DNA from 3 places in the Nocardioides terrisoli genome. Region 1 is predicted to be linked to each of the others. Evidence: predicted binding sites of a transcription regulator. Region 1 holds the regulator's gene; each other region holds the start of a gene.

Region 1 (7,850 bases):
CACCGGCACACGGTACGGCGCGCGGGGGCCGCACGACGGGATCGGCACGCGGGCTTGACGACGGACGCATCGCGATATATCGTCAACATATCGAGATAGAGCAGCGTGTGATGAGTCCGCGCCGTGTGACGAAAGGAGATCTCGAGATGAGAGCCAACAAGATGTGGAACCCGGAGCTCGCCCACCAGATGGAGGCAGTGCGCCGGGCACACGCCAGCCGTGGACGCGGCGCCGGTCGTGGAGCTGGATTCGGGCCGGGGTTCGGACCAGGGCCCGGCCAGGGCTTCGGGGGCAGTGGCGCCTTCTTCGGTCCTGCCTGGGGTCCGGTGTTCGGGCCGGGCGGCCGAGGTGGTCACGGTCACGGTCGTGGTTCGCGGGTACGCCGCGGCGACGTCCGATCCGCGATCCTCGACGTCCTCGCCACCAGTGACGACGAGCTGAACGGCTACCAGGTGATCCAGACGATCGCCGAGCGCACCGACGGCGCCTGGCGACCGAGCCCGGGTTCGGTCTATCCGACGATCGCCCAGCTCGAGGACGAGGGACTGGTGGAGACCGTCACCGGGCCCGGGCGCAAGGTGCTCCGGCTGACCGAGGCCGGTCGCGCGCATCACGCTGAGCACGCGGACGAGATCGGAGCAGTCTGGGACGCGTTCCAGGACGAGGACGACGACCACGGCAGCCTCAAGCACGTCGTCGCCCAGACGATGACGGCCGTCTGGCAGGTGGCGATGACCGGCACCCCCGACCAGCAGCAGCGCGCTGCAGAGGTGCTCGCCGAGACCCGCCGCAAGCTGTACGGCATCCTCGCCGACGGGCCGTCGGAGGACTGACATCGGCTCGCATGCGGGGAAGCGGGCCGTGACACACTCGCCACCGTGTCCGACCCTGCCAGCCAAGACCGGCCCCCGGCCGGACGTGCAGTCCTGGTGGGGATCGTCGATCCGCGAGGCTGGCTCCTCCTCCAGGAACGTGACGATCGGGCACCGGTGAATCCAGAGATGTGGAGCCTGGTCGGTGGTGGTGTCGAGCCCAGTGAGTTGCCGGCCCAGGCCGCTCGACGCGAGCTCGCGGAGGAAACCGGCGTGGCATGCGAGAGTCTCGTGCACCTCGGGTCGTTCGAGAGCTCGTGCGAGATCCACGGCATCGATCAGGTCGACCTCTATGCCGCGCGGATGGCCCTGACCGACGCCGAGGTCGAATGCCACGAAGGCCGGCAGATCGTCTTCGTGGCACCCGAGCGCATCGCGGACTTGAACCTCACCGAAGCGACTCGAGCTCTGTACCAGCGCGTGTTGTCCGCGTGACCAGATCCCGGGGCGTGCGACCCGAGGCGTACCACGACCGAGGCGGTCGCTGGCGCGGCGGTCACCGCACCTGCGGGAGCTGGCGAGCCGATCGTGGCAGCTGGGCGTAGCCCCGGCGTACCGCATCGGTGAGCTGCTCTGCCGGGTAGGGCCACTCGGCTGCGGACAACGCCTGGTCGACCGGTACGCCGCGGCCGGCCAGGTCGCGGATCGTGCCCGCCACCACGCCGATCGCGGCACGCTGCTCCTCGACGAAGTCGCGGCCCACCGGCGCGCCGTGGCCGGGTACGACGGCGGTGTCCGGGCCGATCAGCTCCAGCACCAGATCGAGGGTGGCCGGCCACTCCAGCGGATAGCAGTCCGAGCCGAAGCCCGGCACCGCCTCGCGGGCGGCCGACTCCTCGACCAGGTCGCCGGCGAGGAGGACGTCTGCGTCCGCGACCCGGACGACCAGGTCGCCCCCGGTGTGGCCCCGGCCGGGATGCACCAGCTCGACCTGCCGGTCGCCGAGGTCGATGGCAAGTGCCGAGGAGAACGTGCGCGAGGGCACGACCACTTCGGTGGCGGCGATGTCGGCGTGCTCGGGACGAGAGTCATCGGTCGCCGCCTGCGCACGGGTCGCGGTCGCGTGGCCGGGAAGCTCCGCGGCGGCGCCCTCGTGGCAGACCAGTTCGGCGCCAGCCCTGGCGAAAGCACCGTTGCCGAAGGTGTGGTCGAAGTGCGCATGCGTGTTGATCGCATTGCGGATCGGGGCCGGGGAGACGCGGCGGACGTCGGCCAGCACCTGCGCGCCGAGTCGGGCCGAGGCGTTGGTGTCGATGACCACCAGCCCGGCGTCGCCGGCCACCACTGAGACGTTGACGTCGAGGAAGTCATACCGGGCCGTCCAGCAGCGGTCGCCGATCTCGACGAAGGGAGCGCCGTTCACCCCGACGACACTAGGCGGTCAGTGGACGAAGCCGTTCACGGGCAGGGTGAGCCGACAGCGGAGCGGCTGGGCGTGGGCGGGATCGAGGGTGTTCAGCACGATCTGTGCCGCGTTGGGACTCGACGCGATCTCGAGGTGATCGGAGAAGTCGTTGGCGCAGCGGCTCTGCAGCAGGATGTTCGTCATGTTCGGGTGGCCGGGCTCGATGCCGCTGGTGTAAGGGATCACCACGTCGTCGTAGCGGGTGTAGATGTTGGTGTACTTCACCCCGGGGACGGCCACGCCGTACCTCCCGCTGCGCATCTGCTGCATGAATGGGGACCCGTTCACCATCTCCGGACAGGCGGCGCACACCGGGACGGTCTTGGCCGCGTCGAAGCCGTACGCCGCGCCCGCCGACATCAGCTGGCCGAGCGCGCTCACGCCCTCGCCGTGCCACACGGGGGCCAGCGATACGTAGTGGTCGACGAACCGCGCGCCGCCGAGAAACTTGACGTAGTAGTCGGGCATCAGGGTGCCCTGCGAGTGGCCGACCAGGTCGACCCTGGTGGCGCCGGTCCGGCGGAGCACCTTCGCGACGAAGTCCTTGAGCTCCTGGGCGCTGTCCTCGATCCTGCCCATCCCGCCGATGGCCACCGGGCTCGCACTCAGGGTGGGGGACACGCCGTAGGTCAGCGCGAAGACGCAGTAGCCGTGGTTGGCCAGCAGGGCTGCATAGGTGGCCCAGTTGGTGGCTGCGTTGCCGCCGGTCCCGTGCACCAGGATCACGGGGCGGGGGTGCCTGGCCGTCGGGCGACACGACCAGATGTTCTCGCCGGGTGCGCTGGCCGCGGTATTGGTCGTGAACGTGTTCTGCAGAAAGTTGTAGCTCACCGGGTACGGCGCGGCGGCGGCGTCGGCGGGACCGCCGGACAGCACTCCCGCCATGACCAGAACGGCAGCGGCCAGTCCTGCGAAGATCCGGAGCTTCATCGACACCTCTCACCCGGTCCGTCCCGCAAACGCGCCCGTCGCGCTGCGACGACCGGCCTGCGGACTAACGAGAACGACGACGTCGTGGTTACGGGCGGTAGGCTTGGCACTCCGGACGAATGAGTGCCAGCAGACTCGAGATGAGGGGGCCAGAGGTGTCGATGCACGAGGACCGCCGGCTCGCCATCCTGCGGGCCATCGTGGAGGACTACGTCGCGACCCACGAGCCGGTGGGCTCGAAGGCGCTGGTGGAGCGACACCAGCTTGGCGTTTCCCCGGCCACGGTGCGCAACGACATGGCCGCGCTCGAGGACGACGGACTGATCGCCCAGCCGCATACCAGTGCCGGCCGGATCCCGACAGACAAGGGATATCGGTTCTTCGTCGACCGGCTGACGACCGTCAAGCCGATGAGCCCTGCCGAACGGCGCGCGATCTCGTCCTTCCTCGAGGGGGCGCATGACCTCGACGACGTGGTGCAGCGCAGCGTCCGGCTGCTGGCACAGCTGACCCAGCAGGTCGCGATCGTGCAGTACCCCACGCTGGCGGGCTCGACGGTCCGTCACATCGAGGTCGTCACGATCTCGCCCTCCCGGCTGCTTCTGGTGCTGATCTTGTCGACCGGCCGGGTCGAGCAGCGCCTCGTCGAGCTGCCCGACGAGCTGGACGAGGCCACGATCGCGGACCTGCGCAGCCGGCTCAACCGGGCGGCGATCGGCGAGCGGATCAGCTCCGCGGTCACCGCGCTCGGGGATCTGCCCGAGCAGGTCGACCAGGTTCGGCGCACTCCACTCGCGATCGTGGTGAGCTCGCTGATCGAGGCGATGTCAAACCATCGCTCCGACGAGCGCGTGGTCGTCGGAGGCACCTCGAACCTGGCTCGGTTCGGCGATGGGTTCGAGACCACCGTCAAGCCGATCCTCGAGGCCCTCGAGGAGCACGTCGTACTGCTCAAGCTGCTCGGTCAGGCCAGCTCGACCGCCGCGTTGACCGTGCGCATCGGCCACGAGGGTCCCTTCCAGGAGCTGTCCAGCACCTCCGTGGTCGCCAGCGGCTACGGCCCGGGCGAGGATCGGGCCGGCGCCCTCGGCGTGATGGGGCCGACCCGGATGGACTACCCCGGCTCGATGTCCGCCGTCCGTGCCGTCGCCCACTACGTGTCGAGCTACCTCGACGAATCCTGACCACCCGACCAGACCCATCCGACCAGAGCGCCAAGAAAGCACATGAGCGATCCATACGTTGTTCTCGGCGTCGAGCGTGACGCCGACGCCGACACCATCAAGAAGGCCTACCGCCGGCTGGCCCGCCAGCTGCACCCGGACGTGAACCCTGATCCTGCGACACAGGAGCGGTTCAAGGAGGTTTCCGCTGCCTACGAGGTGCTGTCGGACCCCGAGAAGCGGCGGATGTACGACCTCGGTGGCGACCCGTTCGGCCGCGGCGGTGGCTTCGCGGGACAGGGCGCGGGGTTCTCCTTCACCGACATCATGGACGCCTTCTTCGGCGGCCAGCAGGGCGGCGGCCGAGGGCCCAGGCCGCGCTCCCGGCGTGGCCAGGATGCGCTGGTGCGACTGGAGATCGAGCTCGCCGAGGCCGCATTCGGTACCAGCCAGGAGCTCAAGGTCGACACCGCAGTGCTCTGTTCGAGCTGTCACGGCAGCGGCGCGGCGCCGGGCTCCCGGCCGGTCGCCTGCGAGACCTGCCACGGCCAGGGCGAGGTGCAGCACGTGCAGCGGTCGTTCCTCGGCGAGATCCGCACGCTCAGGCCGTGCGCGGCGTGCCGGGGGTACGGCGAGATCATCCCGGAGCCGTGCCGCGAGTGCGCCGGAGACGGCAGGGTCCGATCGCGCCGGTCGATCACCGTGAAGATCCCGGCCGGCGTCGACACCGGCACCCGCGTGCAGCTCGCCGGTGAGGGCGAGGTCGGCCCGGGAGGAGGCGCCGCAGGCGACCTGTACGTCGAGATCCACGTGCGGCCCCACCCCGTGTTCATCCGGGATGGCCAGGACCTGCGTTGCCACGCCTCCATCCCGATGACCGCAGCGGCGCTGGGCACCACCTTGCGGCTGCCGCTGCTCGAGGCGGACCTCCTCGATGAGGCGTCCCGGAGCGAGGACAGCGACGTGGAGTCCTGGGTCGACCTCGATGTCCGGGCAGGCACCCAGCCCGGCACCGAGCAGGTCGTCCGTGGCCGCGGCGTACCGCACCTGCGCACCGGCGCCCGCGGCGACGTGATCGTCACCATCGATGTCGAGACGCCCGCCAGGCTCGACGAACGGCAACAGGAGCTGCTCCGCGAGTTGGCCCAGCTCCGCAACGAGGAGTCGCCCGAGGGCAGGCTGCATCCCAACCGTCGGTCGGTGTTCGACCGGTTCAAGGACGCCTTCAAGTGAGCCCGCGACCGGCGTCCGTGCGATGACGCTCCCGGTCTTCTGGGCCCCCGACGCGGTGGCCGTGGTCGGTGCGACGGCACGGCTGGAGGGTGACGAGGCCCGGCACGCGGCGGTCGTTCGCCGGATCCGTCCCGGTGAGCAGGTCGTGCTCACCGACGGCGCAGGCACGGCCGCGGTGTGCGAGGTCACCACGGCGGCCCGGACCGTGCTCGAGGCGACCGTCCTGTCGGTCTCGCACGCCGAACGGCACCCGTTGCAGCTCACCGTCGTCCAGGCGATCCCGAAGGGCGACCGCGGAGAGCTCGCCGTCGAGGTGCTGACCGAGGTCGGCGTGGACCGGATCGTGCCCTGGTCGGCCGCCCGCTCGGTGGCGGTCTGGCGTGGCGAGCGCGCCCAGAAGTCGTTGGCGCGATGGCGCTCGACCGCCAGGGAGGCGGCCAAGCAGTCCCGGCGCTGGTGGTTCCCGGAGGTCGCCGATCCTGCCGGGACCCCCACGGTCACCGACCTCCTCGCGAGTGTCGACCTGGCCGTGGTGCTCCACGAGGACGCGCAGACCTCCCTGGGCTCCCTGGCGATGCCCGAGGCCGGTTCGGTCGTAGTCGTCGTCGGGCCCGAGGGCGGCATCGCACCCGAGGAGCTCGAGGCGTTCACGGGAGCCGCGGTGGTCCGGATCGGGCCCACGGTGCTGCGCACCTCGACGGCCGGTGTCGCCGCGGCCGCCGCCCTGCTGTCGCGGACCTCGCGCTGGTAAGTCGGTTTCGCCTCGCCGGGCCTTGCGCGGCGGTAGCGTGGACGGACTGCAGCTGAACGGGCGATCGTCCACGATCCGGGACCGGACGACCGGTGAGGAGCCAACGTGGACACGTCGTTGTTGACGGCACATCTCTTCGGGGTGGCGTTGCTGTTCGTGATGATCTCGATAGAGCTGGTGGCGCTGTACGGCGCACCGCGCGCGACGTCGGTCGGGCAACTGCGGGCCGCGCTGTACGCCGGACCCGCCATCGAGCGGATCGCTCCCGTGGCGACCCTGCTCATCGCCGGCACCGGCCTCTGGATGGTCGCGAGGATGAGCTGGATCGGCTTCGGCGACGCATGGGTCGTGCTCGCGATCGTCGTCACCCTGGCATTGGCGGTGGTGGGCAACGTGGTCCAGGGACGCAGGCTGGCCGCGATCGGCCGGGTGGCCGGCACCGCGCTGGACGGCGAGGTCCCCGCCGAGCTGGCGGAGCTCACCCGCGATCCGGTGTTGCACACCGCTGGTTGGGGCAGCACCGGCGCCGCGTTCGCGTTCCTGTGGCTGATGGTCGACCAGCCCGGCGCGATCGGCGCGATTCTCGCGTTCGTGGTCGGGCCGGCGATCGGCATCGCGATCGGCCAGGTCCTGCTCAGCCGGGCCGCGACCCCCGCGATCGCGGACAGCGGACGGGCTGGCGCGTCGGCGTCCTGACCGCGACCCGATCCGGACCGACTCAGCGGGGCAGGATCACGATGTCCTTGCTGTCCGACGTCACGTGGTGCCCCTTGCCCGACGGGTCGGTGTCGTGCACCACGAGCGTGTAGTTGCCGGGAGGCGCCTTCAGCTCGAACGCATAGGGCGACAGCGTGCAGCACTCGTTGGCGGTGGTGAAGCCGGACTTGACCACCTGCTCGCCCTGTCGCAGCTCCCAGACCACATTGCCCTCGAACGCCGCGGCGTGGCCGGTGATCACGTTGACGCTGCCCCCGCTGAGCTGGGCGCCCTCGGGCAGGGTGACCGAGACCGGTGAGAGCACCGAGTCGGCGGAGCCCTCGCGGACCGATCCGTCCAGCGGCTCCCCGAGGAGCCGGGACGCAGGCTGGCCCTTGATCATGAACCGCACGGCCACGGGCCGGGAGACGGTGTCGTCGACGGTCCACACGACTGCCTGGATGGCCTCGCGCGCGGTCGACCCGAGGGTCGGTCGGGCATCCGCGACGGCCGAGTCGTCGAAGTCGACCTCGACGCCGTTGCCGTCCTGACTCACCGAGGCACTGGTGCCGCGGGGGAAGCCGGTGTGGTAGTCGGGATCGTCGGGTAGGCCACTGAGGGTCTCGTTCACCGCGGCCTCGAGGTCGCTGCCCCGCACGTTCTTGACCGTGTGGTGCTCGGAGAACAGCCGGGAGCCGTTCGCCGTGGCGCCGAGGTAGTAGGCCACCACCGCGGCGGAGTGGCCGGTCGTCGACGAGGCGATCCGTGGCGCCTTGCCGTGGTGGTTGATCCACGCGACG
Region 2 (7,850 bases), 2.0 Mb from region 1:
AGCTTCTCACGGTCGTAGTCGGAGTCCGACTTCTCGATCTCGGCACGGATCTGGTTGACCCGACCCGCGATCTGGTCCTGGTCGCCGGCACCCTCGACGATGGTGGTCTCGTCCTTGGTGATGACGACCTTGCGGGCCTGGCCGAGCAGCTCGATGCCGGTGTTCTCCAGCTTGAGGCCCACGTCCTCGGAGATCACCTGGCCGCCGGTCAGGATCGCGATGTCCTGCATCATCGCCTTGCGACGGTCACCGAAGCCCGGCGCCTTGACGGCGACCGACTTGAACGTGCCGCGGATCTTGTTGACCACCAGGGTCGACAGCGCCTCGCCGTCGACATCCTCGGCGATGATCAGCAGCGGCTTGCCGGCCTGCATGACCTTCTCCAGCAGCGGGAGCAGGTCCTTGACCGTGGAGACCTTCTGGTTCGCGATCAGCACGTAGGGGTCGTCGAGGACGGCCTCCATGCGCTCCGGGTCGGTCATGAAGTACTGCGAGATGTAGCCCTTGTCGAAGCGCATGCCCTCGGTCAGCTCGAGGTCCAGCCCGAAGGTGTTGGACTCCTCGACGGTGATGACACCTTCCTTGCCGACCTTGTCCATCGCCTCGGCGATCTTCTCGCCGACCGTGGTGTCCGCGGCCGAGATCGACGCGGTCGCGGCGATCTGCTCCTTGGTCTCGATGTCCTTGGCCATGCCGAGCAGCTGCTCGGAGACGGCCTCGACAGCGGCCTCGATGCCGCGCTTGAGCGCCATCGGGTTCGCGCCGGCCGCGACGTTGCGCAGGCCCTCGCGAACCATCGCCTGGGCGAGCACGGTCGCGGTGGTGGTGCCGTCACCGGCGACGTCGTCGGTCTTCTTGGCGACCTCCTTGACGAGCTCGGCACCGATCTTCTCGTAGGGGTCCTCGAGCTCGATCTCCTTGGCGATGGACACGCCATCGTTGGTGATCGTGGGAGCGCCCCACTTCTTCTCGAGTACGACGTTGCGGCCCTTGGGGCCCAGGGTGACCTTGACGGCGTCGGCCAGCGTGTTCATGCCACGCTCGAGACCGCGCCGGGCCTCCTCGTTGAAAGCAATCAGCTTGGGCATCAGACTCAGCGATTCCTCATCGTGACGATTGAATGAACTGTCACTCTCCCGACGAGAGTGCCAACGCCATGTTTAGCACTCGACCCAAGCGAGTGCAAACGGTCCCCCGGGTTTTTCTGCCGCGGGCTCAGCCTGCCAGCCGGTCCGCGACCAGGGCGGCGAAGGCGGCTGCGTTCCCCGGGAGCACCTCGAGGTAGAGCCCGGGCTCGGTCAGCTCCAGCTCACTGACCACCAGGGTGCCGTCGGCCAGTCGCATCGCGTCCACCCGGGCGTAGTCGAGCCGGTGCCCGACGTGCGACTCGGCCGCGGCCACCGCGATCCGGGCCAGACCCGTGGCCTCCTCGGTCAGCGGTACGGCGATGGTGCGGCCGCCGTACCGCTCGTGCACGCGGATCTCGCCGGCGGCGGGCTGCTTCTGCGCCTGCGAGACCGGCTCACCGGCCAGCACGAACACCGAGGTCTCCCCCTCGGTCCGCACCGACTCGACCAGCGGTTGCACGATCCACGGGCCGGCACCGTGCTCGGCGCCGTCCAGGTCGGGCACTCCGCCGGGCTCGACGTCGACGACCACCACGCCGCGACCGCCCGCACCGACCCGCGGCTTCACCACCGAGCGGCCGACGCCGGCGATCGCCGGCACCAGCGCCTGCTCCTCCTCGACCGTGATCGTGGGTACGACGGGCACACCTGCGTCGACCAGCTGGGTCAGGTAGGCCTTGTCGGTGTTCCAGGCGAACACGTCGGCGCCGTTGAGCAACCGCGGGACCGACCGCGCCCAGGCGAGGAACTCCGCCAGCCGGTTCTCGTAGTCCCAGGTCGAACGCACCGCGACCAGCCCGGCCGACCAGTCCACCGCCGGGTCGTCCCAGACCACCCACCGCGCGTCGATGCCGCGGGCGGCGAACGCCTCGGGCAGATGCGAGGTGCCGGTCCACTCCTCTCCCTCGGGCATCGCGGACGAGGTGGCCAGCAGGACGGGTGCACTCACCCGGGCGACGCTATCCGGCCGCGATGCGCCGCGGCATTCGGGTGCTGGCGGGAGCGGGTCAGCTCAGCCGCCGAGCGATGGATCCCGGCGCAGCCCGGCGCTCAGTCCGCGTCGGGCCGGAGCACTCCGTCGAGGACGATCCGCAGCATCGGCTCGGCCTGCTCCGGCGCGAGCCCGGCCTGGTCGACCGCGACGGAGATCCCGCTGACCAGGCGCATCACCTGACGAGGGTCGACGCCCTCGCGGACGCCCGAACGCACCGCATCCGACTCGAGCACGCGGCGGTTGGCCTCGGCAAGCACCTGACACTTGCGGTAGATCGGCGAGGCCGGGTCGTCCATCGCGGACATCACCTTCGTGGCCGCGCCGTGGTAGATCCCGACGTTGTCGAGGAACCGGGTGAACCACGTGGTCAGTGTCTCGCGCGGAGGCCGACCGGCGTCGATCACCGTCTGGGCGTCGGCCTCGACCCGGTCGGCCCAGTCGCGCATCACCGCGTCGATCAGGTCGTCGCGGGTGGGGAAGTGACGGTAGAGCGTGCCCGGACCGACGCCGGCCCGCTTGGCGATGTCGTCGAGGGACGCGGCCGAGCCGCGCTCACGAAACGCCTCCCGGGCGGTCTCGATCAGCTTGTCCCGGTTGCGCTGGGCATCGGCACGCAGCGGCTTCACAGCCCGATCGTCGGCCCCGTCAGCGGCGTCTGCGGCGGGGGGCCTCGCCGCGTGGATCGGCGCCGTGTCAGGCATCGCGAAAAAACTCCTTGCTAAACGGAGACAGTCTCCGTATCGTTGATCCTCAACCGGAGAACCTCTCCGCTAAACATACCTCAAGGAGTCTCGATGTCCCAGTCCGCTGCGGTGCAGATCGCGCCCAGCCGTCGCACCGGCATCGGCCTCGGCCTGATCCTGGCCGTCCAGTTGATGCTGATCCTCGACATGACCGTGGTGAACGTGGCGCTCCCGAAGATCCGGGCCGACCTCGGCTTCACCCCGTCCACCCTCTCGTGGGTGCTCAACGCCTACACGCTCGCCTTCGGCGGGCTGCTCCTGCTCGGTGGCCGCCTCGGCGACGTGTTCGGCCGGCGGCGCACCTTCCTCGCCGGCGTCGCGGTGTTCGCGCTCGGCTCGCTGGTTAGTGGCCTCGCCCCGGACGCGACCGTGCTCGTGGTCTCGCGTGCCCTGCAGGGCGTCGGCGCCGCAGTGGCCGCGCCCAACGTCCTCGCTCTGATCACCACGTCTGCTCCCGACCAGTCCGCCCGGAACCGCGCTCTCGCGTTGTTCAGCGCGGTCTCCTCGGCCGGTGGCTCGCTCGGCCTCATCCTGGGCGGCACGCTGACCGGCTACGCCTCATGGCGGTTCTCACTGATCGTCAACGTGCCGATCGCCCTCGTCGTACTCGTCCTGGTGCCAAGGTTCGTCGACGAGACGCACCGCCAGCACGGACGGTTCGACCTGACCGGGGCGCTCACCGCGACCGCCGGCTCGGCCAGCCTGGTGTTCGGATTCATCCACGCACCCGACCACGGCTGGGCCTCGGCCGGGACCCTCGGCGCGTTTGCGCTGGCCGCCCTGCTGCTCGCCACGTTCGTGACCACCGAGCTCCGGGTCACCGCTCCGCTGCTGTCGTTGGGCCTGCTGCGCAACCCGATGCGCGCGGGCGCGGTGACGGTGATGGCGCTCTTCGTCGGCGCGCAGTTCTCCTTCTTCTACTTCATGGTGCAGTTCATGCACACCGTGCTGGGGTACGGCGCGCTGGAGTCGGGCTTCGCCTTCCTGCCGCTGACGGTGCTCATCTTCGCGACCTCGAGGGTCACCCCGCGGCTGGTCGGCGCGCTCGGCGTACGCCCCCTGGTGATGACCGGGCTGAGCCTGGTGACGGTCTCGAACCTGTGGCTCGCGGGGGTGGACACAGGCAGCACCTATCTCGGCGGGCTGCTCGGACCGATGGTGCTGACCGGCATCGGCGCGGGCCTGGGCTTCATGCCGTTGACCGTGGCGATGCTCACCGGCGTCGACCCCGATCGGGCCGGCTCGGCCTCGGGGCTGCTGCAGATGGGACAGCAGGTCGGTGGCGCGCTCGGCCTGGCGGTGCTGGTCACCGTCTACGCATCGGGCAGCGTGCCCGGCGAGGTCGTCCCGGGCCTGTCGGGGACCTTCCTCACCGCCGCGGCCTTCGTGATCGTCGCGCTCGGCCTCGCCGGCGTCCTGCTCCGGCAGCGCCGCGGGCCGTCCACGGCCGACGAGGCTCCGGCCCCCGACGAGCTCGAGCTCGCTGCCTGAGCAGCCGACCGGTCCTCACGTCCGAGTGGTGCGTTCGCCTCGCCCACTCGGACGTGAGGGACTACTGCGTGGGGAGGGTGGGCTGGGGGCGCATCGCGGGCAGAGCCCAGTCGACCGGCTGGCCGCCCTGGTCGACGACCAGCTGGTTGACCCGGCTGAACGGCCGGGAGCCGAAGAACCCCCGGTGCGCCGAGAGCGGGCTGGGGTGCGGCGACTCGACGTACGGCACCGACCCGAGCATCGGCTTGAGCGACTGCGCGTCACGCCCCCACAAGATGGCGGCGAGCGGTCCTCCGCGCGCCACCAGGGCCCTGATCGCCTGCTCGGTCACGGGCTCCCAGCCCTTGCCGCGGTGGCTGTTGGGACGCCCCGGGCAGACCGTGAGGCTGCGGTTGAGCAGCATCACCCCGTGGTCGGCCCAGGCGGACAGGTCACCGTCGCGTGGCACCGGGACGCCGAGGTCGTCGACCAGCTCGCGGAAGATGTTGACCAGGCTCTTGGGCAGCGGCCGGACGTCGCCGGCGACCGAGAAGCTCAGCCCCACCGGATGCCCCGGCGTGGGGTAGGGATCCTGACCGACGATCAGCACCCGCACGTCGGCCATCGGTCGCTGGAAGGCCCGCAGGATGTGGGCGCCGTGCGGCAGGTAGCCGCGTCCGGCGGCCAGCTCGGTGCGCAGGAACTGCCCCATCAGACCGATCTGCTCATCGACCGGCGCGAGCGCCTCGGCCCAGTCGGGGGCGACGAGCCCCTTCGCCACGAGTCCGGCAAGTGCACTCACACGGGCAGGCTAGTGCTCAGCGGAAGGCGGGCAGGGCCTGGTCGTGCACCAGTGCTCCGCGGAACAGGTCACCGACCTCGGCGAGCCGCGCGGGCGCGGTCCGGATCGTCCAGCGGTCCGGTCGCAGCTCCGGATCGTCCAGCTCGTGCCAGCCGATCGGCATGCTCACCGGCGCACGGGCCCGGGGCCGGGTCGAGTACGGCGCCACCAGGGTCTTGTTGATCGCGTTCTGGGTGTGGTCCAGACGTGCCCGGCCGCCACGGTCCTTGCGCTGCCACTTCCAACTGACCAGCTCCGGGTGGATCTTCCCGACCGTCCGCGAGACCTGCTCTACCCAGCCGCGGGTTTCCTCGAAGCTGGCGTTCGCCCGGATCGGCACCGACACCTGGATGCCCCGCGAGCCGGTGACCTTCGGATACGACCGCAGTCCGAGCTGCTCGAGGGCGGTGCGGTGGAGTCGGGCCAGCTCCAGGATCTGCTCCCAGCTGGTGCTCTCCCCCGGGTCGATGTCGAACAGCGCGAAGGTCGGGCACTCCGGCTCGTCGGTGCGCGAGGTCCACGGATGCCACTCGAGCGCGCCGAAGTTCGCGGCCCAGAGCAGCGCCGCCGGCTCATCGACCACGAGGTAGGTCTGGGTGGTTCCCGCATCGGCGAGCGGGTTGTCCCAGCGACCGATCCAGTCCGGCGCGTGGTCGGGAAGCTCCTTGTGCCAGAAGCCGCCTCCGGAGTCCCCCTTGCCGCGCACGCGCTCCGGATCCGCGCCGTCGGGATAGCGATGCAGGTTGAGCGCACGACCCTCGAGATGGGGGACGGACACGGGTGCCACCTGAGCGACGTACCTCAAGAAGTCGCGCTTGGTCACCGGGGGCTCCCCATCCCGACCGGGAAACAGTCGTTTGTCGAGGTGGGTGACCTCCAGGCGTCGCCCGAACACGTCCCAGGTGCCGCCGTCACCCAGATCGTCGAGTGCGGCGAGGTCGTCGGCGGTCGGCGGCACCGCTGCGGACTCGGCTTCTTGACGTGGCTGCGTGGCCACCCTCTCCTCCGCCTGGGCCGCCGGCCGGTCGCCGTGCCAGCGGCTGTCCGGGGCCACCCGGACCTCCTCGTTGGTGCGGCCGCTGGTCACCGACCTGGGGTGGTCCTCGGGATCCCATCCCTCGACCGCGAACTCGTCATGCTTGTGCACCAGGAACCACGGCTCCTTGCCGTCCTCGGCCGCCGACCGGCGGACCAGGACCAGCCGGCCGCGCAGCTTCTCGCCGTGCACGTCCGCGTGCAGCTCACCGTCGGCCACCGCCCGGGCCGGGTCGTCGGTGCCATGCGGCTCCCAGGTGCCGCGGTCCCAGACGATGACGTCGCCGCCGCCGTACTCGCCGCGGGGGATGACGCCCTCGAAGTCGGCGTACTCCAGCGGATGGTCCTCGACATGCATGGCCAGTCTGCGCACCGACGGGTCGAGCGTGGGGCCCTTGGGCACCGCCCAGCTCACCAGCACCCCGTCGATCTCCAGGCGGAGGTCGTAATGGCGGCTCTGCGCGCGGTGCCGCTGGACGACGAACTGGCGGGCACCGGGGCGGGCTTGTCCGACGGCACCGGGGTCGTCGCGAACGCCCGAGGGCTCGGCGCTCGTGTCGAAGTCGCGCTTGCCGCGGTACGCCGCGAGCCGGTCGTCGGCGTGCTTGCGACTCATGGGAGTGGCGTACCCCGGGCGTCGGCCCGCACGCCCGGCCCCCACGTTCGGGGACCACGGGCGCCTCTCACGGGGCCTCTCGCGTCGCCTCCCACCGCGCCCGCTGTGATGCATCGCTGCGACGACAGCCGTAACCTCGGCGGTCTTCGATGCGTTCCGGGTACGGGCTCGCGCCAGGGTGGGCGCTCACGGGGAGCCGCGACGAAACGGCATGACTGATGCGTCGATCCGCGATCGGGCTGGTGGCGGCCGCCGCCGTACTGGTGGGGCAGGCCGCACTCGGGCCCGCCGCCCTGGCCGCCGGCAGCACGACGATCACCTGGCGGCCCGCGACCCCGCCGGACGGGACCGGGTTCTGGAGCAGCGCCTGCCCGACCACCGAGCCCGACCCTGTGCACCAGGCGCTGGACGACGACTCGTCCAGCGTCGCCGGCACCCGCACGATGGTGCCCGGGGAGTCGGGTGGCGACATCGCCTGGCAGTACGCGCCGCCGTCGAGCGTCCAGGGCGGCCCGGTGTTCACCGCCAACGCGCCGGGCACCTTGACCGGATTCGGGATCCACGCACGCGGCACCACGGCGGCGGGGCTGGCCGGTCGGCTGCTCGCCTACTACCCCAACCCGGCGAACCCGGACGACTTCTACGTCGGGGTGGCCGAGCTCAACTACGCCGACGCCGCGTGGCACACGATCGACGCCAGTGCCTCGATGCTGTGGTGGGAGCACAAGCGGTACTTCGGCAAGGACTGGACGCCGGTCAACCCGAAGAGCTTCCTCGATCCGACCAATCAGCCGCAGTCCGTCGCGAACTTCACCAACGCGCGGTCGTACGCCGCCCCGATGCTGCTCTCCTACCAGTTCGGGTGCACCGGCGGCCCCGTCCAGCTGGACCACATCAGCCTGGCCGAGAGCGGCTCCACCACGTCGTACGACCTGGAGAACACCCTCACCGCGACCTCGCTGGCCGCCGCCGACTCCGTCGTCGACCCCGGGTCGGGCACCACCCTGACCGGCGCGGTCACGAC
Region 3 (7,850 bases), 820 kb from region 1:
GGTCACCTCGCCGAGGTCGGCCACCTCGACCGGGGCAGGCTCGCCATCGCCGGCGGCTCCCCGCCCGATCGCGACGTCCCCAGCGATCGCGAGGCGGCGTACTGGCGGACGGCGCTGTCCGTGGCCGATCCGGCCGACGTCGCCGACCGGGTGGTGCTGCTGGTGGTCGACCGGAGTTGGAGCCAGTGGCCGGTCACCGTCGCGGCGGCCAAGCTCCGCGAGGCCGGCGCCACCGCGGTGCTGCCGCTGCTGGTGCACCGGCAGGCGTGAGGTCGCAGAGCCGCTGACTGCCTTCAGTCGGTCAGGTCGAGATGCATCACGTGCAGGCCGACGTACTCGCCCGTGGGCCGACGGAACGCGCCGGGCACCGTGCCGACGATCGTGAAACCGAGCGACCGCCACAGGCGTACGGCGGCGGCGTTCGTCTCCACGACCGCGTTGAACTGGATGGCGCGGAAGCCCTCCGTGCGGTGCCAGTCCACGGCGTACTCACCGAGGGTGCGGCCGACCCCGCGACCGCGGGCCGAGGAGGTGACCAGGAACGACGCGGTGCCGACGTGGGCGCCGTTGAACGGCCGGTTCGGACCCATGTGCGCGGTGCCGAGGAAGACGTCGTCCGCCTCGGCGACCACCGTGTGCCGATCGGAGAGCCAGTACGCCCGCAGCGCGGCGTCCGGCATCGCCGGGTCACCGGTGTAGGTCTCGCCCTCGGTCAGGACGGCACGCAGCAACGCGCCCACGGCCGGCCAGTCGTGCTCGCAGTAGACCCGCACCCGCACCGGCGCCGGCGTCATCTGGCCGAGTAGTTCGGCGCCTCGACCGTCATCTGCACGTCGTGCGGGTGCGACTCGGCCAGTGAGGCCGAGGTGATCCGCACGAAGCGGCCCTTGTCCTGCAACTCGGGCACGGTGCGTGCCCCGACATAGAACATCGACTGGTTGAGCCCGCCGATGAGCTGGTGTGCGACCGCGGCGAGGGGCCCGCGGTAGGCGACCTGGCCCTCGATGCCCTCCGGGACGATCTTGTCGTCGCTGGTGACCTCCGCCTGGAAGTAGCGGTCCTTGGAGTACGACTTCTTGCCGCGGCTCGACATCGCGCCGAGCGAGCCCATCCCGCGGTAGGACTTGTACTGCTTGCCGTTGACGAAGACCAGCTCGCCGGGGCTCTCCTCGCAGCCGGCCAGCAGCGAGCCGATCATCACCGAATCGGCCCCGGCGACGATCGCCTTGGCGATCTCGCCGGAGTACTTCAGCCCGCCGTCGGCGATCACCGGCACCCCGGCCGGCCTGGCCGCCAGCGATGCCTCGTAGACCGCGGTCACCTGCGGTGCACCCACCCCCGTGACCACCCGGGTGGTGCAGATCGAACCGGGCCCGACGCCGACCTTGATCGCGTCGGCCCCCACGTCGATGAAGGCCTGGGCGCCGGCGCGGGTCGCCACGTTGCCGCCGATCACCTGGACGTGCCGGGTCGCCGGGTCGGTCTTGAGGCGCTGCACCATGTCGAGCAGCATCCGGACGTGGCCGTGAGCGGTGTCTGCGACCAGGACGTCGACGCCGGCGTCGATCAGGGTGGTGGCCCGCTGCCAGGCGTCACCGAAGTAGCCGATCGCGGCGCCCACCATCAGGCGGCCGTTCTCGTCCTTGCTGGCCAGCGGGAACTGCTCGGACTTCACGAAGTCCTTGACGGTGATGAGCCCAGCGAGGCGGCCATCGCCGTCGATGATCGGCAGGCGTTCACGCTTGTGCTGGCGCAGCAGCACGGTCGCGTCCTCGTGCGAGATGCCCACGGGTGCGGTGATCAGCGGCATCGGCGTCATCACCTCGTCGACCTTGGTGGTGGCCCACTCCGCGACCGGGGTGAATCGCAGGTCGCGGTTGGTGATGATCCCGATCAGCCGGTTGTCCGGGTCGACCACCGGGAAGCCGGAGATCCGGTACTCCCCCGCCAGGTGATCGAGCTCCTCGAGGGTGGCGTCGGGCCCGATCGTGACCGGGTTCGGGATCAGTCCGGTCTGGGTCCGCTTGACCAGGTCGACCTGGTAGGCCTGGTCCTCGATCGACAGGTTGCGGTGCAGCACGCCCAGGCCGCCCTGGCGGGCCATCGCTATCGCCATCCGCGACTCGGTCACCGTGTCCATCGCGGCGCTGATCAACGGCACCCTGATCTCGATCTCCCGAGTGAGCCGGGTGGTGGTGTCGATGTCGCTCGGCGCCAGATCGGACTCGCCAGGAAGCAGCAGCACGTCGTCGTAGGTCAGGCCGAGCGAGGCGAACTTCGCGGGGACTTCGGGGGCGTGGACGTCGGGGTCAAGGGGCGCGCCGGAGGTCATGCTCCAGTCTAATCAGCCGCCGGGTCGAGGCCGCGGACGGGATCGTGCCCGCGTCGTCTCCGCACCGAGCGCCCTGCGTGCTTGACTGGAGCCATGGATGCCGTGGACACGGCGTTCGCCGCCGTCCCGCGCTCGGGGTTCCTGCCGCCCGCAGACCGCGACCGAGCCGACTTCGACGGCCCGGTCCTGATCGGTCACGGGCAGACCAACTCCCAGCCACGCACGGTCGCGGCGATGCTCCGGCTGCTGGAGGTCGGGATCGGCATGCGGGTGCTCGACGTGGGTGCCGGCTCGGGCTGGACCACGGCGCTCCTCGCGGAGCTGACCGGTCCCGGCGGAAGGGTCGTCGGCGTGGAGCGAGTGCCCGCGCTGGCGCAGTGGGGTGCGTCGAACGTCCGCGCTGCCGGGTACCCCCACGCCACGGTGGTCGAGGCCGCTGAGGGTGTGCTCGGGCTGCCCGCGGAGGCGCCGTACGACCGGATCCTGGTCTCCGCCGATGCCCCCGCGGTTCCCGGCGTACTCCTCGACCAGCTGGCGGAACCCGGCCGGATGGTGCTTCCGGTGCGCTCGACCATGACGCTGGTACGCCGCCACGACGGGCGCGACGAGCTCAGCCAGCACGGCGGCTATCGATTCGTGCCCCTGGTGGGCTGACCCTGGAGCCCGAACCGCCGGGTCGCCGGACTTTTCCCAGGTTCAGAACCCATCGGTCACGGCTGGACACAGGAAGGTCCCTGTTCACACACCAACTCTCATGTGTGAACAGGGACCTTGGGTTCCTAACCTGGGAAAAGTCCAGGAGCGTCAGTGACCGTGGCCGTGGCCGTGGCCGGCGTCGGGCTCCTCGTCCTCGGGCTTGTCGACCACCAGGGTCTCCGTGGTGAGCAGCATGCCGGCGATCGAGACGGCGTTGGTCAGCGCGGCCTTGGTGACCTTGACCGGGTCGAGGACGCCCTGGGCGACCAGGTCGCCGTACTCGCCGGTGGCGGCGTTGTAGCCCGTGCCGGGCCCGGCCTCGCGCACCTTGGCGGTGATCACGTAGCCGTTGTCACCACCGTTCTCGGCGATCCAGCGCAGCGGCTCGTCGGCTGCCTTGCGGACCACCCGCACACCGATCGACTCGTCTCCGGTGAGGCCTAGGTCGTCGGAGAGGACCGAGACGGCGTGGATCAGCGCGGAGCCACCGCCGGGGACGATGCCCTCCTCGATGGCGGCGCGGGTCGCGGAGACGGCGTCCTCGATGCGGTGCTTCTTCTCCTTCAGCTCCACCTCGGTGGCGGCGCCGACCTTGACCACGCAGACTCCGCCGGCCAGCTTGGCCAGCCGCTCCTGCAGCTTCTCGCGGTCCCAGTCGGAGTCGGACTTCTCCACCTCGGCCTTGATCTGGTTGACCCGGCCGGCGACCTCGGCGGTGTCGCCGCCACCCTCGATGATCGTGGTGTTGTCCTTGGTGACCACGACGCGGCGGGCGGTGCCGAGCACGTCGAGACCGACCTGGTCGAGCTTGAGGCCCACCTCGGGCGCGACGACCTGGCCACCGGTCAGGATCGCGATGTCCTGCATCATCGCCTTGCGGCGGTCACCGAAGGCCGGCGACTTCACCGCGACGGCGTTGAAGGTGCCGCGGATCTTGTTGACCACCAGCGTCGAGAGCGCCTCGCCCTCGACGTCCTCGGCGAGGATGAACAGCGGCTTGCCCGACTGGATGACCTTCTCCAGCAACGGCAGCAGGTCGGCCACCGCGGAGATCTTGCCCTGGTGCAGCAGGATGTAGGGGTCGTCGAGCACCGCCTCCATCGACTCGGGGTCGGTGACGAAGTACGGCGACAGGTAGCCCTTGTCGAACTGCATCCCCTCGGTGAAGTCGAGCTCGGTGCCCATCGTGTTGGACTCCTCGACGGTGATCACACCGTCCTTGCCGACCTTGTCGAAGGCCTGCGCGAGCAGTGAGCCGATGGTCTCGTCACGGCTGGAGACGGTGGCCACCGCGGCCATGTCCTCGACGGAGTCCACGTCGCGCGACGCGTCACCCAAGGCGGCGACGACGGCGGCGCAAGCCGCATCCATGCCGCGCTTGAGGCCCATCGGGTTGACGCCGGCAGCGACGGCCCGCAGGCCCTCGTGCACCATGGCCTGGGCGAGCACGGTCGCGGTGGTGGTGCCGTCACCGGCGACGTCGTTCGTCTTGGTGGCGACCTCCTTGGTGAGCTGGGCACCGAGGTTCTCGAACGGGTCGTCCAGCTCGATCTCGCGCGCGACGGTCACGCCGTCGTTGGTGATGGTCGGGGCGCCCCACTTCTTGTCCAGCACGACGTAGCGGCCCTTGGGGCCGAGCGTCACCTTGACCGCGTTGGCCAGGGCGTCGACGCCCCGCTCGAGCGCGCGGCGGGCGCTCTCGTCGAACTCCAGGATCTTCGGCATTGCTTCAAACTCCTTCGGGGAAAACGGCGATCGCCCGGGAAACGTCCTGCGGCGCGGTCGTCAGGGAGACCAGGTCGCAGGACGTCCCGGGCGATTCGGGGTGGATCAGGAAACGACAGCGAGGACGTCGCGGGCCGAGAGGATCAGGAACTCGTCACCGGCGTACTTGACCTCGGTGCCGCCGTACTTGCTGTAGATGACCTTGTCGCCGACATTGACGTCGAGCGGGACACGGTTGCCGTTGTCGTCGATGCGGCCGGGGCCGATCGCCAGGACCTCGCCCTCCTGGGGCTTCTCCTTGGCCGTGTCCGGGATCACCAGGCCGGACGCGGTGGTCTGCTCCGCGTCGAGCGGCTTGACCACGATCCGGTCCTCGAGGGGCTTGATGTTGACCGACACGCTTGATCAACCTCCACTTTCCAGTGATGTCGTTGGGATTTGCGAAGTTCGCTGGCAAACTCACGGGGAGAGTGCCAATGAGAAAACTAGCACTCAACGCAAACGAGTGCCAGAGCACCCCGGGTTCCGCCCCCACTGACAAGATGACCCGGTGGACGTCGCGACCTTCGAGTGGCTGCTCACCGACGAGGGACGGGCGCTGCTCGACGCAGCCGGGCGGGCCGAGGGCGACGCCCTGACGGTGGGGGCGACCCTGCGCCGAGAGCACGATGGCGACCGGGTCGCCGCCGCGCTCACCCAGGTGGAGCTGCGCCGCCGGGCCGCGTCGAAGTTCGGCCCACTCGCCGCTCAGATGTTCTTCACCACCGACGGGCTCGAGCAGGCCACCCGGCTGCGTGTCGCCGAGCACCGGGCAGCACGGCTGCAGGCCGCCTCGGTGGCGACCGCGGTCGACCTCGGCTGCGGGATCGGCGGCGATCTCGTCGCGCTGGCCCGAGCCGGGCTGACCGTCGCAGGCGTCGACCTGGACCCGGTGAGAGTTGCCGTGGCCCGCGCGAACCTCGCCGCGCTGGGGCTCGGCGGCGCGGTCGAGGTCGCCGATGCCACCCTGGTCGACACAGCACCGTTCGAGGTCGCGTACGCCGATCCGGCGCGACGCTCGGCCCGCGGCCGGAGCTTCCGCGTCGACGAGTGGACCCCGCCGTGGTCGTTCGTCGAGCAGCTGTTCGCCCGGGACGCCTGCGTCAAGGTCGCTCCCGGCATCCCCCACGCGCTCGTCCCCGCCGGTGTCGAGGCCGAGTGGGTCAGCGACCACGGCGAGGTCAAGGAGGCCGCACTCTGGTCCGGCCGGTTGGCCACCGATGCCCGCCGGGCCACGGTGATCGGCGATGGTGGCCTGGTCACCGTGACCGACTCCGACCCCACCACCAACGAGGTCCGGCCGGTGGGACGCTGCCTCTACGAGCCCGACGGGGCAGTCATCCGAGCGGGGCTCGTCGGTGCTGTCGCAGCCGGGGTGAACGGCGGCCTCATCGACCCGAAGATCGCCTACGTGACCGCGGACCACGCGTTCGTGACGCCACTGGCCCGCTCCTACGAAGTCCTTGAGGAGCTGCCCCACCGCGAGAAGCAACTGCGTACGGCGCTGCGGGAGCGCCACATCGGCAGGCTGACCATCAAGAAGCGTGGGGTCTCCGTCGTGCCCGACGAGCTGCGCCGACGGCTGGACCTGAGCGGCGACGAGGAGGCCACGATCGTGCTGACCCGCGCCGAGGGCCGAGGCGTCTGCTGGCTGGTGCGGCCCTTCGGCGCGGCGAGGTGAGCGAGCCCGCCTCCGGCTCCGAGGTCGGCTTCGCACCGATGCCGGGGCGCTGGGTGGCGCTGTTGCTGTGCTGCTCGGCGCTGTTCATGACCCTCCTCGACGTCAGCGTCACCAACGTCGCGCTGCCGTCGATCGGACGAGCGACCGGCGCCGGACCGTCCCAGCTGCAGTGGGTGATCAGTGGCTACACCCTCGCCTTCGGCCTGGTGCCGGTGCTGGCCGGACGGCTCGGCGACGACCACGGCCGGCGCCGGATGTTCCGGGTGGGCGTCGCCGGGTTCCTGCTCACCAGCGCATGCGCCGGGCTGACACCGACGAGCACCCTGCTGATCGTCGCGCGGGTACTGCAGGGGCTCTTCGGTGGGCTGATCAACCCGCAGGTGTCCGGCCTGGTCCAGCAGCTGTTCCGCGGCTCCGAGCGCGGTCGGGCCTTCGGCGTGCTCGGCACCACGGTGGGCGTCGGCACCGCGCTGGGGCCGATCGTCGGCGGCGGTCTGATCGAGCTCGGTGGCCCACATCTCGGCTGGCGCCTGGTGTTCTTCATCAACGTGCCGATCGGGCTGACGATCCTCGCGCTGAGCCGGCGGCTGCTCCCCGAGGACCCGGCGCGAGGCAAGCACCGGCTCGACGTGCTCGGCTCGCTGGTGCTCGGTACGGCCACGTTCTGCGTGCTCTTCGCCGCGGTCGAGTACGACTCCTTGCACGACGCCCGGCTCGCCTGGCTGGGCGTGCCCGCCGTCGTGCTGCTCGGTCTGTTCTGGCGCCGCGAGCGTCGGCTGACCCGCGACCGGGCCGATCCGCTGGTCGACCTCCGGTTGTTCCGGCAGCCGTCGTACACCGCGGGCGTGGTGCTGGCGCTGGCCTACTTCCCCGCCATGGCAGGGCTGCCCCTGGTGATGGCGCTGTACTACCAGTACGGGCTCGGGTTCAGCGCGATCCACTCCGCGCTCGGGGTGACCGCCTACGCCCTCGGCAACGCCGTCGCGGCGCCGCTCGCCGGTCGGGTGGTCACCCGGGTCGGTCGACCGCTCGTGGTCGGCGCTGCGCTGACCTTCGGTCTCGGGGCGGTGGCTCTCGCGCTGGTCGCCCGCAGTGGCCCGCAGTGGCCCGGACAGCCTCGCCGCCTGGGAGATGGCCGGTCCGCTGTTCGTGATGGGCTGCGGCAGCGGCGCCCTGATCACCCCCAACCAGACGCTGACGCTGATGCACGTGGACCCCGTCGTCGGGAGTACGGCGGGCGGCGTGCTGCAGACCTCCCAGCGGATCGGCCTGGCGATCGGCCAGGGCGTCATCGGCGCCGTCTTCTTCGCATCGGTCGCCGGCACCGGCCCGCAGGCCTACGGCCACGCGGTGGCGATGGCCGTGCTGGCGGCCCTC

Evidence for each region. Region 1 encodes HrcA, which represses chaperone genes, less so after heat shock. Its sites were predicted from a motif close to TTGGCACTCGNNNNNNNCGAGTGCCAA; they were not measured.
Region 2: groL (chaperonin GroEL) is a predicted target of HrcA. The motif match lies at 1,161-1,187, and genes of this name have one in related genera.
Region 3: groES (co-chaperone GroES) is a predicted target of HrcA. The motif match lies at 5,239-5,265, and genes of this name have one in related genera.

Annotation. Positions count from the first base shown of each region.
Region 1 covers NZ_CP134227.1:1,265,268-1,273,117, reverse strand. The annotation lists gene Q9R13_RS06060 (DUF3097 domain-containing protein) at 1-3, opposite strand, end outside; gene Q9R13_RS06055 (PadR family transcriptional regulator) at 147-833, shown strand; gene Q9R13_RS06050 (NUDIX hydrolase) at 879-1,307, shown strand; gene Q9R13_RS06045 (MBL fold metallo-hydrolase) at 1,369-2,235, opposite strand; gene Q9R13_RS06040 (esterase/lipase family protein) at 2,254-3,207, opposite strand; gene hrcA (heat-inducible transcriptional repressor HrcA) at 3,369-4,391, shown strand; gene dnaJ (molecular chaperone DnaJ) at 4,434-5,603, shown strand; gene Q9R13_RS06025 (16S rRNA (uracil(1498)-N(3))-methyltransferase) at 5,626-6,354, shown strand; gene Q9R13_RS06020 (hypothetical protein) at 6,460-7,050, shown strand; gene Q9R13_RS06015 (Gmad2 immunoglobulin-like domain-containing protein) at 7,073-7,850, opposite strand, start outside.
Region 2 covers NZ_CP134227.1:3,466,047-3,473,896, reverse strand. The annotation lists gene groL (chaperonin GroEL) at 1-1,088, opposite strand, end outside; gene Q9R13_RS16735 (ATP-grasp domain-containing protein) at 1,216-2,076, opposite strand; gene Q9R13_RS16730 (TetR/AcrR family transcriptional regulator) at 2,178-2,747, opposite strand; gene Q9R13_RS16725 (MFS transporter) at 2,916-4,355, shown strand; gene Q9R13_RS16720 (uracil-DNA glycosylase) at 4,417-5,136, opposite strand; gene ligD (non-homologous end-joining DNA ligase LigD) at 5,153-6,826, opposite strand; gene Q9R13_RS16710 (hypothetical protein) at 7,045-7,850, shown strand, end outside.
Region 3 covers NZ_CP134227.1:2,085,820-2,093,669, forward strand. The annotation lists gene Q9R13_RS09970 (RecQ family ATP-dependent DNA helicase) at 1-270, shown strand, start outside; gene Q9R13_RS09975 (GNAT family N-acetyltransferase) at 294-794, opposite strand; gene guaB (IMP dehydrogenase) at 791-2,332, opposite strand; gene Q9R13_RS09985 (protein-L-isoaspartate O-methyltransferase family protein) at 2,426-2,986, shown strand; gene groL (chaperonin GroEL) at 3,137-4,753, opposite strand; gene groES (co-chaperone GroES) at 4,859-5,152, opposite strand; gene Q9R13_RS10000 (class I SAM-dependent methyltransferase) at 5,304-6,473, shown strand; gene Q9R13_RS10005 (MFS transporter) at 6,470-7,850, shown strand, end outside.